DNA from 3 places in the Halomonas sp. GD1P12 genome. Region 3 is predicted to be linked to each of the others. Evidence: predicted binding sites of a transcription regulator. Region 3 holds the regulator's gene; each other region holds the start of a gene.
The links. Region 3 encodes sigma-54, which starts transcription at its own class of promoters, with help from an activator protein. Its sites were predicted from a motif close to TGGCACNNNNNTTGCTNT; they were not measured.

Region 1 (3,274 bases), 1.7 Mb from region 3:
TTGAGGGTCGGACATGATGTTCACCTGTTGGAAATGATTATTGAAGGTGGGCTGGCGGCGTTCGCAGGAAAGGTTCGACCTTTCTTTTTTGTCGTTTTTTTATCGTTCTTTTTATTACCCGTATCGCTTTCAGACGGGCGCCCGAACGGCGCCCAACGCGATCACTCTCCTTTCTTCACGCCCGGCAGCACGCAGAGCATCTCGTACAAAAGCGTGGCGCCCATCAGCGCGGTATTGCCGCTGGTGTCATACGGCGGCGAAACCTCGACGAGATCACCGCCGACGATGTTGAGCCCCGCCGCGCCGCGCACGATCTCGAGGCCCTGATGGGAGGTCAGCCCGCCCATCTCGACGGTGCCGGTGCCCGGCGCCACCGACGGGTCGAGGCCGTCGATGTCGAAGCTGATGTACACCGGTGTGTCGCCCATCTGTGCGCGCACCTCGTCCATCAAGGGCGCCAGCGACTGGTACCAGCACGCCTCGGCCTGAACCACGCGAAAGCCCTGGTCGCGGCACCAGTCGAAGTCCTCGGCGGCGTAGCCGGTACCGCGCAGGCCGATCTGCACCACCTTCTCTTTCGCCAAAAGCCCCTCTTCCTGGGCTCGGCGGAAGGTGGTGCCGTGGGCAATCTCCTCGCCGAACATGTGCTCGTTGACGTCGGCGTGGGCATCGATATGAATCAGCCCCACGGGGCCGTGCTTTTTGGCCATGGCGCGCAGAATCGGCAGCGTCATGGTGTGGTCGCCACCAAGCGTCAACGGCACGCAGTCGTGGCTTAGCACGTCGTCGAAGAACGCGGTGATGATGTCCACGCTCTTGGGCAGGTGGAAGGTGTTGATCGGCACGTCGCCGATGTCCGCCACCTGCAGGGACTCAAAAGGCGCGGCGCGAGTGGCCATGTTGTAGGGGCGCAGCATGCGCGACTCGTCGCGAATCTGGCGCGGGCCCATCCGCGTGCCGGGTCGGTTGGAGGTGCCGATATCCATGGGGATACCAATAAAGGCAACGTCGAGACCTTCGGCACTTTCTTGGCTAGGCAGGCGCATCATGGTCGCCGGTCCGCCAAAGCGCGGTACGCTGTTGCCGCCCAGCGGCTGGTTGAAATCACTCACGGCGCTTCTCCTTGTAATGATTCTCGAGTCCAGCGTCCTGAACACTGAGCCCGATCGAAAGGTTTACACAGATACTGCATTTAGCGTGCCAGGCGAGATGAGCCCCCAAAATCGGTCTTTATCCGCCCTGGTTGATGCAAAAACGACTCGAAAACGCGTAGCATCGAGTCGTTTTTGCATTGACGAGTCACCATCGGTTCGAGGAAAACGGCGTGGACGAAATCGATCGCAGCGTGCTCAAGACCATCGTGGAGACCGCCAACGACCACTTCTTCATCGTGAGTGGTGACGGTCAAATACTGGACATCAGCCCCGGCGTCGAGGCGGTGTACGGGCTCTCGCGCGAGGCGCTACTGGGCAGCAACGTCAGAGAGCTTGAGCGCGACGGCGTGCTCAGGCCCTCCATCAGTCTGGAGGTCATGCGCACCCACCGCCCGGCGCAGCTGATGCAGGTCACCGGCACCGGGCGGCGGGTGATCGCCGAGGCCCACCCGGTGTTCGTGAACGGCAGGCTCGAGCGCATCGTCAGCCGCTCGCGGGACATGACCGACCTTCAGCTTTTGCAGGACGAGTACGCGCTGTTGCAAAAGCGCTTCAACGAGCACGTCAAGCGCGGCCAGAGTGTGACCGACGACCCGGCGCTCGACAGCGCTTTGGAGGAGCTTCAGGTGCGAAGTCACGCGATGCGCGAGGTCGCAAGCCTTTTGAAGCGCGTCGCGCCTTCCGGGGCCAGCGTGCTGATGCTGGGGGAATCCGGCGTGGGCAAAACGGCGTTTGCCCGTCAGCTCCACCGCTGGAGCGAGCGCGCGGCCGGCCCCTTCGTCGAGGTCAACTGCGGCGCCATTCCGGAGAACCTGTTCGAGTCCGAGATGTTCGGCTACCAGCCCGGCGCGTTCAGCGGCGCCGCCCGCCAGGGCAAGGCGGGGCTTCTGGAGCAGGCCGAAGGCGGCACGCTGTTTCTCGACGAGATCGGCGAGCTTCCGCTGTTGATGCAGACCAAGCTTTTGAAGGTAATTCAGGACGGCAAGATGACGCGCCTGGGCGACACCCGCCCCCGCCGGGTCGATTTCCGCCTGGTGGTCGCCACCAACCAGGACCTGGCGGCGCGCGTGCAGGAAGGCCTTTTCCGGCTGGATCTCTACTACCGCCTCAACGTGATTCCCGTGACGCTGCCGGCACTTCGCGATCGCCGCGAGGACATTCCGGGGCTTGCCGAGGCGTGTCTGGCGCGGCTCAACGCCCACTACGGGCGGCAGAAGTTTCTCGACAACCACGTCTGGTCGACGCTGATGGGCAGCGACTGGCCCGGCAACGTGCGCGAGCTCGAGAATTGGCTGGAGCGCGCCTGGCTTTCGAGCGCGCTCGATCGCATCGAAGGCGTTGAGCCCTCCTCTTCGCCTGCCGCTGCGCCCCACACGCCAAAGGCGCCGAGCACGCCGCCTCCCCTCGAGGGTGAATCCCTGCCCGCCTACCTTGCGCGACTGGAGCGCGAGCTTCTTGAGCGCGGCTGTCGCACGCACGCCAGCACCTACGCGCTGGCCGAGCACCTGGGAATCAGCCAATCAAGCGTGGTGCGAAAGCTCAAGCGTCACGGGCTTAAACTTCGCTGACACACTTTCGCCACGCAAGCGTCACACAACGGCAACGTCCTTGACCCACAGTGATTGGCCACGGTCCATCTTTGGTGAAAGCCATGAGCCAATCGCGCATTCAACTGGCGGGCGTCTCCAAACAGTGGGGCGCCATCGCCGCTGTCGACGACATCTCGTTTGAGGTGACGCCGGGGCAGTTCGTCATTCTGCTGGGGCCCTCCGGCTGCGGTAAATCGACCACGCTGCGCATGATCGCCGGGCTCGAAGAGGCCTCAAGCGGCGCAATTCACATCGGCGAGCGCAACGTCACGCGCGCCCCGCCCGGGGATCGCGGTCTCTCGATGGTATTTCAGTCCTACGCGCTCTTTCCCCACCTGAGCGTGGCCGAGAACATCGTCTTTGGCCTGAAGAGCCGCCGCGTGCCCAGGGCCGAACGCCAAAAGCGCCTTGCACACGTGGCCGAGCTGGTCGACCTGACACCCTATCTCGACCGCAAGCCGGCGAACCTGTCCGGCGGCCAGCGCCAGCGGGTGGCGCTGGCCCGCGCCATCGTTTCCGAGCACCCGATTT
Region 2 (3,274 bases), 1.7 Mb from region 3:
GAGCCGGGGAAACAGCTCGTCCTGCCAGTAGGGGGCGAAGCCATCGATGGCGCCGAGCAGGTAGTCGGCCAACACGGTGTCGAAACGCTCGTCGGCGAGAAAACGCGGATCCTGCCAGTTGCCCAGCACCAGCCGGTCCTGCTCACGTTTTTTGCCTTGTACGGCACGCTCGACACTTTGCGCCATGCCGCCGGCGCCGGTCACCGCTGTCCAGCGCGCTGTATCGAGCCCGCTCACCCAGTTGATCGAGTTGATGCCAGTGCCAGCGTCCAGAAAATCGCCCCACTCGCGCTCGCCTTGAAGCGCTTCGATATGTTCGAAAAGTACGGATGCCACCCGGGTTCTCCCTGCCAGGTTGTGGTTGTGACCGCAAGGAGTGCGGGCACGGCCTTAAATAAATATAATATAACATTTCAATTTATCTGGCGATCACGGCTACCTCTTTTGAAAGCGTTCGTATCGAAAGCTTCTGTATTGAACGCTTACGTGTTGAAAGCGTTTGTTTTAAAAGCCTCCGTTCTGAAAAAAAGTGACAATGCCTAACCATTGCTAATATGATAATAAATCTCATATAAAACATCTTCTCAAAAAAGGGAATGTCATGAAGAAAATCGCCATGAAATCAGCGCTCGCCACTTCCTCGCTTCTGGCCGCCGCCGTTAGCGCTGGCGCCCACGCCGAGGAGCGCTTCGCGCTGTTCGATCTGGGCAGTTTGGACACGCTGATCGCGCTGGGCGCCAGCGATCAGGTGGTCGGCTATCCCAAGCAGACCATGCCCGGCTACCTGTCGAGCCTGGAAGAGGGCGACTACACCGATATCGGCGGTTTGAAAACGCCGGATCTCGACGCGCTGGCCGAGAGCGAGCCGACGCTGATCGTCTATACCGGCCGTCAGGGCGAGCACAAGGAGGCGTTAGAGGCGATCGCGCCGCTGTTCGACGCGGGCCTGACCGGCGACGACTACCTCGCCGCCTTCGATGACAACGTGCGCACCCTGGCCGAACACGCGGGCCTTGAGAGCGAGGCCGAAGATGCCCTCGAAACGCTGCACAATGAGATCGAGACCCAGCGTGAAGCGCTTGCCGATGCCCCGCGCACGCTGGTCGTGACTCATAATGACGGTAACTACTCGCTCAACGAGCATCCGGTGATTCACGAGCTGCTGGGCGTCGAGAAGCAGGCGATGCCGGACGGCGTCGAGGCCGAAACCTTCGGTGAGCGCAGCTTCACGCGGCTCTCGCCAGAAGCGATCGCCGAGATCGACCCGGAGCGCCTGCTGATCATCGACCGCAGCGCCGCCATCGGCCAGCAGCCGCTCGACGCCGACGAACTGCGCCAGCAGCTCGAAGAGGCCGGCGCCGCCAATGCCGAGGTCGCCGTGCTCTCGCCGGCGCTTTGGTATCTTTCCGGCGGTGGCCTGCAGAGTCTGTCGCTTCAGATCGACGAAGTGGTGAGCGCGCTGGGCACCGCGCCGGCGTCCTGAGTCTCGATCCTTTAAGCCATATAACCTTGAACGCCCCCCGCCCCCTCCCTGCAAGGGGGCGTTTTTTTGCCCCGCCCAACGCGACCGAAGCCAACCACCTCGCAGCTCATTAGAAAACGCTCAACTGGCCTGTTTATTGCTTCATTCTAGGTTTACCGCAACGCGCGCGATGCGCCGTCACGAGGTCTTGAGCATGCAAACATCCGACTACCCCCTGCGCGAGGTGCCTGCCAGCGCCCGTAAGGGGCTTCTCTCTACGTCCGTCGTGTTACTGGGGTTCACCTTTTTCACCGCCACCATGTGGGCCGGCGGCTCGCTTGGTCAGGCCTTTCCCATTGGCCAGCTTCTGTGGATCGTGCTGCTGGGCAATCTGCTGCTCGGCGCCTACGCCGCCGCACTGGGCTACATTGCCTGCAAGAGCGGGCTCAACGCCGTGCTCATGGGCCGGTTCTGCTTCGGTGAGAAGGGCAGCAAGCTGTCGGATTTCATTCTCGGTTTTACGCAGATCGGCTGGTACGCCTGGGGCACGGCCACCATCGCCGTCGTGCTGGTACGCACCACCGGGATGCAAGAATGGATGGAAATCCCTCTTATGGTGCTTTTTGGGTTCGGTTTCTGCATCACCGCGATGATCGGCTACCGCGGCATGGACTGGCTATCGCGCGTTGCTGTGCCGGCCATGATGGTTTTCATTCTGCTGAGCCTGGCCGCCGGGCTGGTCGACGTGGGCGGCTTTGCCGGTCTTGCCCGCCAAACGCCGAGCGAGAGCATGAACGTGGCCGCGGCGGTCACGGTCATCATCGGCACCTTCATCAGCGGCGGCACCCAAGCCACCAACTGGAGCCGCTTCGCCAAAAGCCCGCGCGTGGCGGTCATCGCCACGCTGTTGGCCTTTCTGGTCGGTAACGGGCTGATGGTGCTGACCGGGGCGCTTGGCGCGATGATTTACCAGCAGGCGGACATCGTCGACGTGCTGATCGCCCAGGGGTTCGTATCGATTGCGGTGCTGATGCTGTTTCTCAATATCTGGACCACCCAGGACAACACCATCTACAACTTCGCCGTGGCCGGGTGCAACCTGGTCCGCACCGACCGGCGACGCACGGTGACCGTGGCAGGGGCGGCGATTGGCACCGTGCTGGCCGTCGGCGGCATGTACCACTACCTGATTCCATTTCTGGTGCTGCTCGGCACCTTCATTCCGCCAATGGGTGGAGTGATCATGGCGGACTTCTGGCTCAAGCATCGGGGCCGCTACCCGGCCCTGATCGATGCCAACCTGCCCGCTTTCGATCGCCGGGGCCTCACCGCCTACGCCATTGGCGCCGCGGCGGCCTACTTCTCGCCGCTGTTGCCGCCGCTGGTCGGCGTGCTGATGGCCGCGCTAAGCTATGCCCTGCTGCTGCGCGTGGGTCAGCCGGCACCGGTCAATCGCCTTTCATCTTCTACCGAACACTCTGTGAGCCACTGAATGCATATCGTCAACGCCCGCCTGCGCCAGCGCGCCGAACTCTTCGAGATTAAAATCGACAACGGCGTCTTCACCGCCATCGAGGCGCAGAGCGCTCCCATCGAGGCCTCGGCCGATCAGCTCGATGCCGGCGGCAAGCTTGCCTGCGCGCCGTTCATCGAGCCGCACATCCACCTGGACGCCGCGCTGACCGCCGGTGAACCGGCCTGGAACGAAAGCGGCACGCTGTTCGAGGGCATCGAGCGCTGGGGAGAGCGCAAGCCGATGCTTTCTGAGGCCGATATCCGCGAGCGCGTCATCAAGACGCTTAACCTGCTGAT
Region 3 (3,274 bases):
GAACGCGCCATCGCCGGCATCGGCTATCTGCCCCAGGAGGCATCGATCTTTAGAAAGCTCTCGGTGGCCGACAACATCATGGCCATTCTGGAGACGCGCAAGGAGCTGGACCGCCCTGCCCGCCAGGCGCGCCTGGAGCAGCTGCTGGAAGATTTTCACATCACCCACATTCGCGACAACCTGGGGATGAGCCTCTCCGGTGGCGAGCGCCGCCGCGTGGAAATCGCCCGGTCGCTGGCCACTGACCCGGCCTTCATCCTGCTCGACGAACCCTTCGCCGGGGTGGATCCAATTTCCGTCGGCGAGATCAAGTCGATCATCCTTGCGCTCAAGGCGCGCCATATCGGCGTGTTGATCACCGACCACAACGTCCGTGAGACGCTGGATATCTGCGACATCGCCTATATCGTCGGCGACGGCCATATCATCGCAAGCGGCGACGCCGACGCCATTCTTGGCGATCAAAAGGTGCGCGAGGTCTATCTGGGCGCAGATTTTCGCCTCTAACCCGGTGACAACCATAAAGTTCCGGGTAGTGGCATATTTATTGCACTTGCGTCGAACCCCGTCTCGCTCTAGTGTGGAGCTTTACGAGTAACGAGTGGTTCTTCGATGGTCATGAAAGCTTCTCTACAGCTGCGCGTCGGTACGCAGCTGACCATGACACCGCAGCTGCAGCAGGCTATCGCCCTGCTGCAGCTCTCGACGTTGGACCTGCGCCAGGAGATCCAGCAGGCGCTCGACGCCAACCCGCTTTTAGAGCAGGAAGACGAATTCGGCGAAGAGACAACCCAGGAGACGCCAGAAACCGAGTGGGAAGAGAGCATCCCCCAGGAGCTTGCCACCGACAGCGAATGGTCCGACACCTACCAGGACATGGCCGCCGGTGGCAGCGGCGAAGGCCCGGATTTCGAGCGCCAGGCCACTGGCCAAAGCCTTCAGGGGCATCTGTTGTGGCAGTTGGCGATGACGGATACCAGCCCACGAGACCATGCCATTGCCGAAAGCCTGATCGATGCGCTGGATGCCAACGGCTACCTGACCCAGCCGCTTAACGACATTCGCGAAGGCCTTAAGGCCCAGGGCCTGGACGGCCTGAGCCAGCGGGAGGTGGAAAACGTGCTGCTGCGCGTGCAGCAGTTCGAGCCCACCGGCGTGTTCGCCCGCGATCTGCGCGAGTGTCTGCTGCTACAGCTGGCAGCGCTTGCCGACGATACTCCGCTGCTGATGCAGGCCCGGCGCCTGGTGCGTCAGTTTCTGGAAGCGCTGGGCAAAAACGACCTGCGCCTGTTGAAACGCCGCCTCAGCCTCGATGACGAGCAGCTCGACGATGTGGTTCGGCTGATTCGAAGCCTCGACCCGCGCCCGGGCAGCGCCTTTGGTGCCACCAACCAAAGCTACATCACCCCGGACCTGGTGGTCCGTCACGACCAGGAAGGCTGGCATCTCGAGCTCAATCCGGAGGCGCTGCCCAAGCTTCGCGTTCAGCCGGACTACGCCAGCCTCATCAAGCGCGCCGACAAGAGCCAGGACAATCAGTTCTTGAAAGAACACCTGCAGGAGGCGCGCTGGCTGATCAAGAGCCTGTCGAGTCGAAACGACACCCTTTTGCGCGTTGGCCGCGAAATCATCGCTCGCCAGATCGGTTTTCTGGAGCGCGGCGAAGAAGCGATGAAACCGTTGATTCTCGCCGACATCGCCGAAGCGGTGGAGATGCACGAGTCGACGATCTCGCGGGTCACGACGCAAAAATATATTCACACGCCCCGCGGCGTATTCGAGCTCAAGTACTTTTTCTCGAGCCAGGTGAGCGGTCAGGACGGCGGCGACAGCCACTCCAGCACCGCGATCCGCGCCCGGCTCAAAAAACTGATTCAAGACGAAACGCCAGGCAAGCCGCTATCGGACAGCCATTTGGTCACGCTACTCGAGGCCAACGGCATCAACGTGGCCAGGCGCACCGTGGCCAAATACCGCGAAGCGATGGGCATTCCCTCCTCCAGTGAGCGGCGCCGTTTACGTTAAACGGGAAACTTGCCGGCAGGGCTTTGCAATGGCGGAAAAAGGGTTACAATCGAAGGACAGTCCTGGATTAGGAGTACGTCGATGCAAGTGAACATTACCGGTCATCACCTGGAACTGACAGACGCCCTGCGTGACTACGTCAACGAGAAACTCGAGCGTATCGAACGCCACTACGACAACATCACCACCGTGCAGGTGACGCTGTCGATCGAAAAGGAGCGTCAGCAGGCCGCCTGCACGCTGCATGCTTCGGGCGCCGACGTACACGCCGAAGCCGAGGACAACGATATGTATGCCGCCATCGACGCCCTGGCCGACAAGCTCGACCGCCAACTGGTAAAACACAAGGAAAAAGCACAGGCCCGCGCCCAGGGCGCTGGCGTGCGTTAATTCGATGACCCTGGAAACCATACTCCCCCCGGAGCGCGTGCTGTTCGACGTCCCCGGGGGCAGCAAAAAACGGGTGCTGGAGTTCTTCAGCACGTTCATCGCTCAAAACACACCGAGCCTGGATAGTCAGGAAGTCTTCAGCCGGCTGGTCGGTCGTGAGCGCCTTGGCAGTACCGGCATCGGCAATGGGGTCGCGATTCCCCACGCCCGAAGTCCGCACTGCAGCGCGCCGATCGCCGGCTTTCTAAAGCTCGCCGAACCCGTCGACTTCGACGCCATCGATGGCGATCCGGTGGATCTGGTGTTCGTGCTGCTGGTACCGGAAGAGGCGGACGACACGCATCTGGCGCTTTTGGGCCAGGTCGCCACCATCATGAACGACGCCACGACCCGCGCGCAGTTTCGAAAGTGTGAAAGCCAGCGCGAGCTTTTAGAGCTGGTCACCGCCCGCATTCGCGAGCAGGCGCAGGGGTAAGCCCACCACCTTCGCTTTTCCCGGCCCTTCAATCGCAATCGCGCTTACGTACAGGCGTGTGCCGATAAGAGCGCTCACTGACCGAAGAGAGACACGATGCAACTTGTGATCATCAGCGGCCGCTCCGGGTCGGGGAAGTCCATTGCGCTTCAGGCGCTGGAAGATTTGGGCTACTACGCCATCGACAACCTGCCGGCAATGCTTTTGGGCTCGCTGGTCGAAGAGCTTGGCCAGCACGGTGAGCGCACGCACCTGGCGGTGAGCATCGATGCACGCAATCTGCCCACCGCGCTCGAACGCTTCCCTGCGCTGCTCCAGGACATCAAAAACGGCAGCACCCGCGTTCAGGTCATTTATCTGACCACCGACGCGCGCACGCTGCTC

Region 1: the regulator sigma-54 is predicted to act here: its motif matches at 1,186-1,203, upstream of speB (agmatinase).
Region 2: the regulator sigma-54 is predicted to act here: its motif matches at 1,609-1,626, upstream of codB (cytosine permease).

The regions. Positions count from the first base shown of each region.
Region 1 is NZ_CP107007.1:468,868-472,141, reverse strand. It holds gene OCT39_RS02265 (YjiH family protein) at 1-15, opposite strand, end outside; gene speB (agmatinase) at 162-1,112, opposite strand; gene OCT39_RS02255 (sigma-54 interaction domain-containing protein) at 1,325-2,722, shown strand; gene OCT39_RS02250 (ABC transporter ATP-binding protein) at 2,806-3,274, shown strand, end outside.
Region 2 is NZ_CP107007.1:393,013-396,286, reverse strand. It holds gene OCT39_RS01920 (class I SAM-dependent methyltransferase) at 1-336, opposite strand, end outside; gene OCT39_RS01915 (ABC transporter substrate-binding protein) at 602-1,483, shown strand; gene codB (cytosine permease) at 1,677-2,954, shown strand; gene codA (cytosine deaminase) at 2,955-3,274, shown strand, end outside.
Region 3 is NZ_CP107007.1:2,125,129-2,128,402, forward strand. It holds gene lptB (LPS export ABC transporter ATP-binding protein) at 1-507, shown strand, start outside; gene OCT39_RS09955 (RNA polymerase factor sigma-54) at 613-2,025, shown strand; gene hpf (ribosome hibernation-promoting factor, HPF/YfiA family) at 2,107-2,415, shown strand; gene OCT39_RS09965 (PTS sugar transporter subunit IIA) at 2,420-2,890, shown strand; gene rapZ (RNase adapter RapZ) at 2,987-3,274, shown strand, end outside.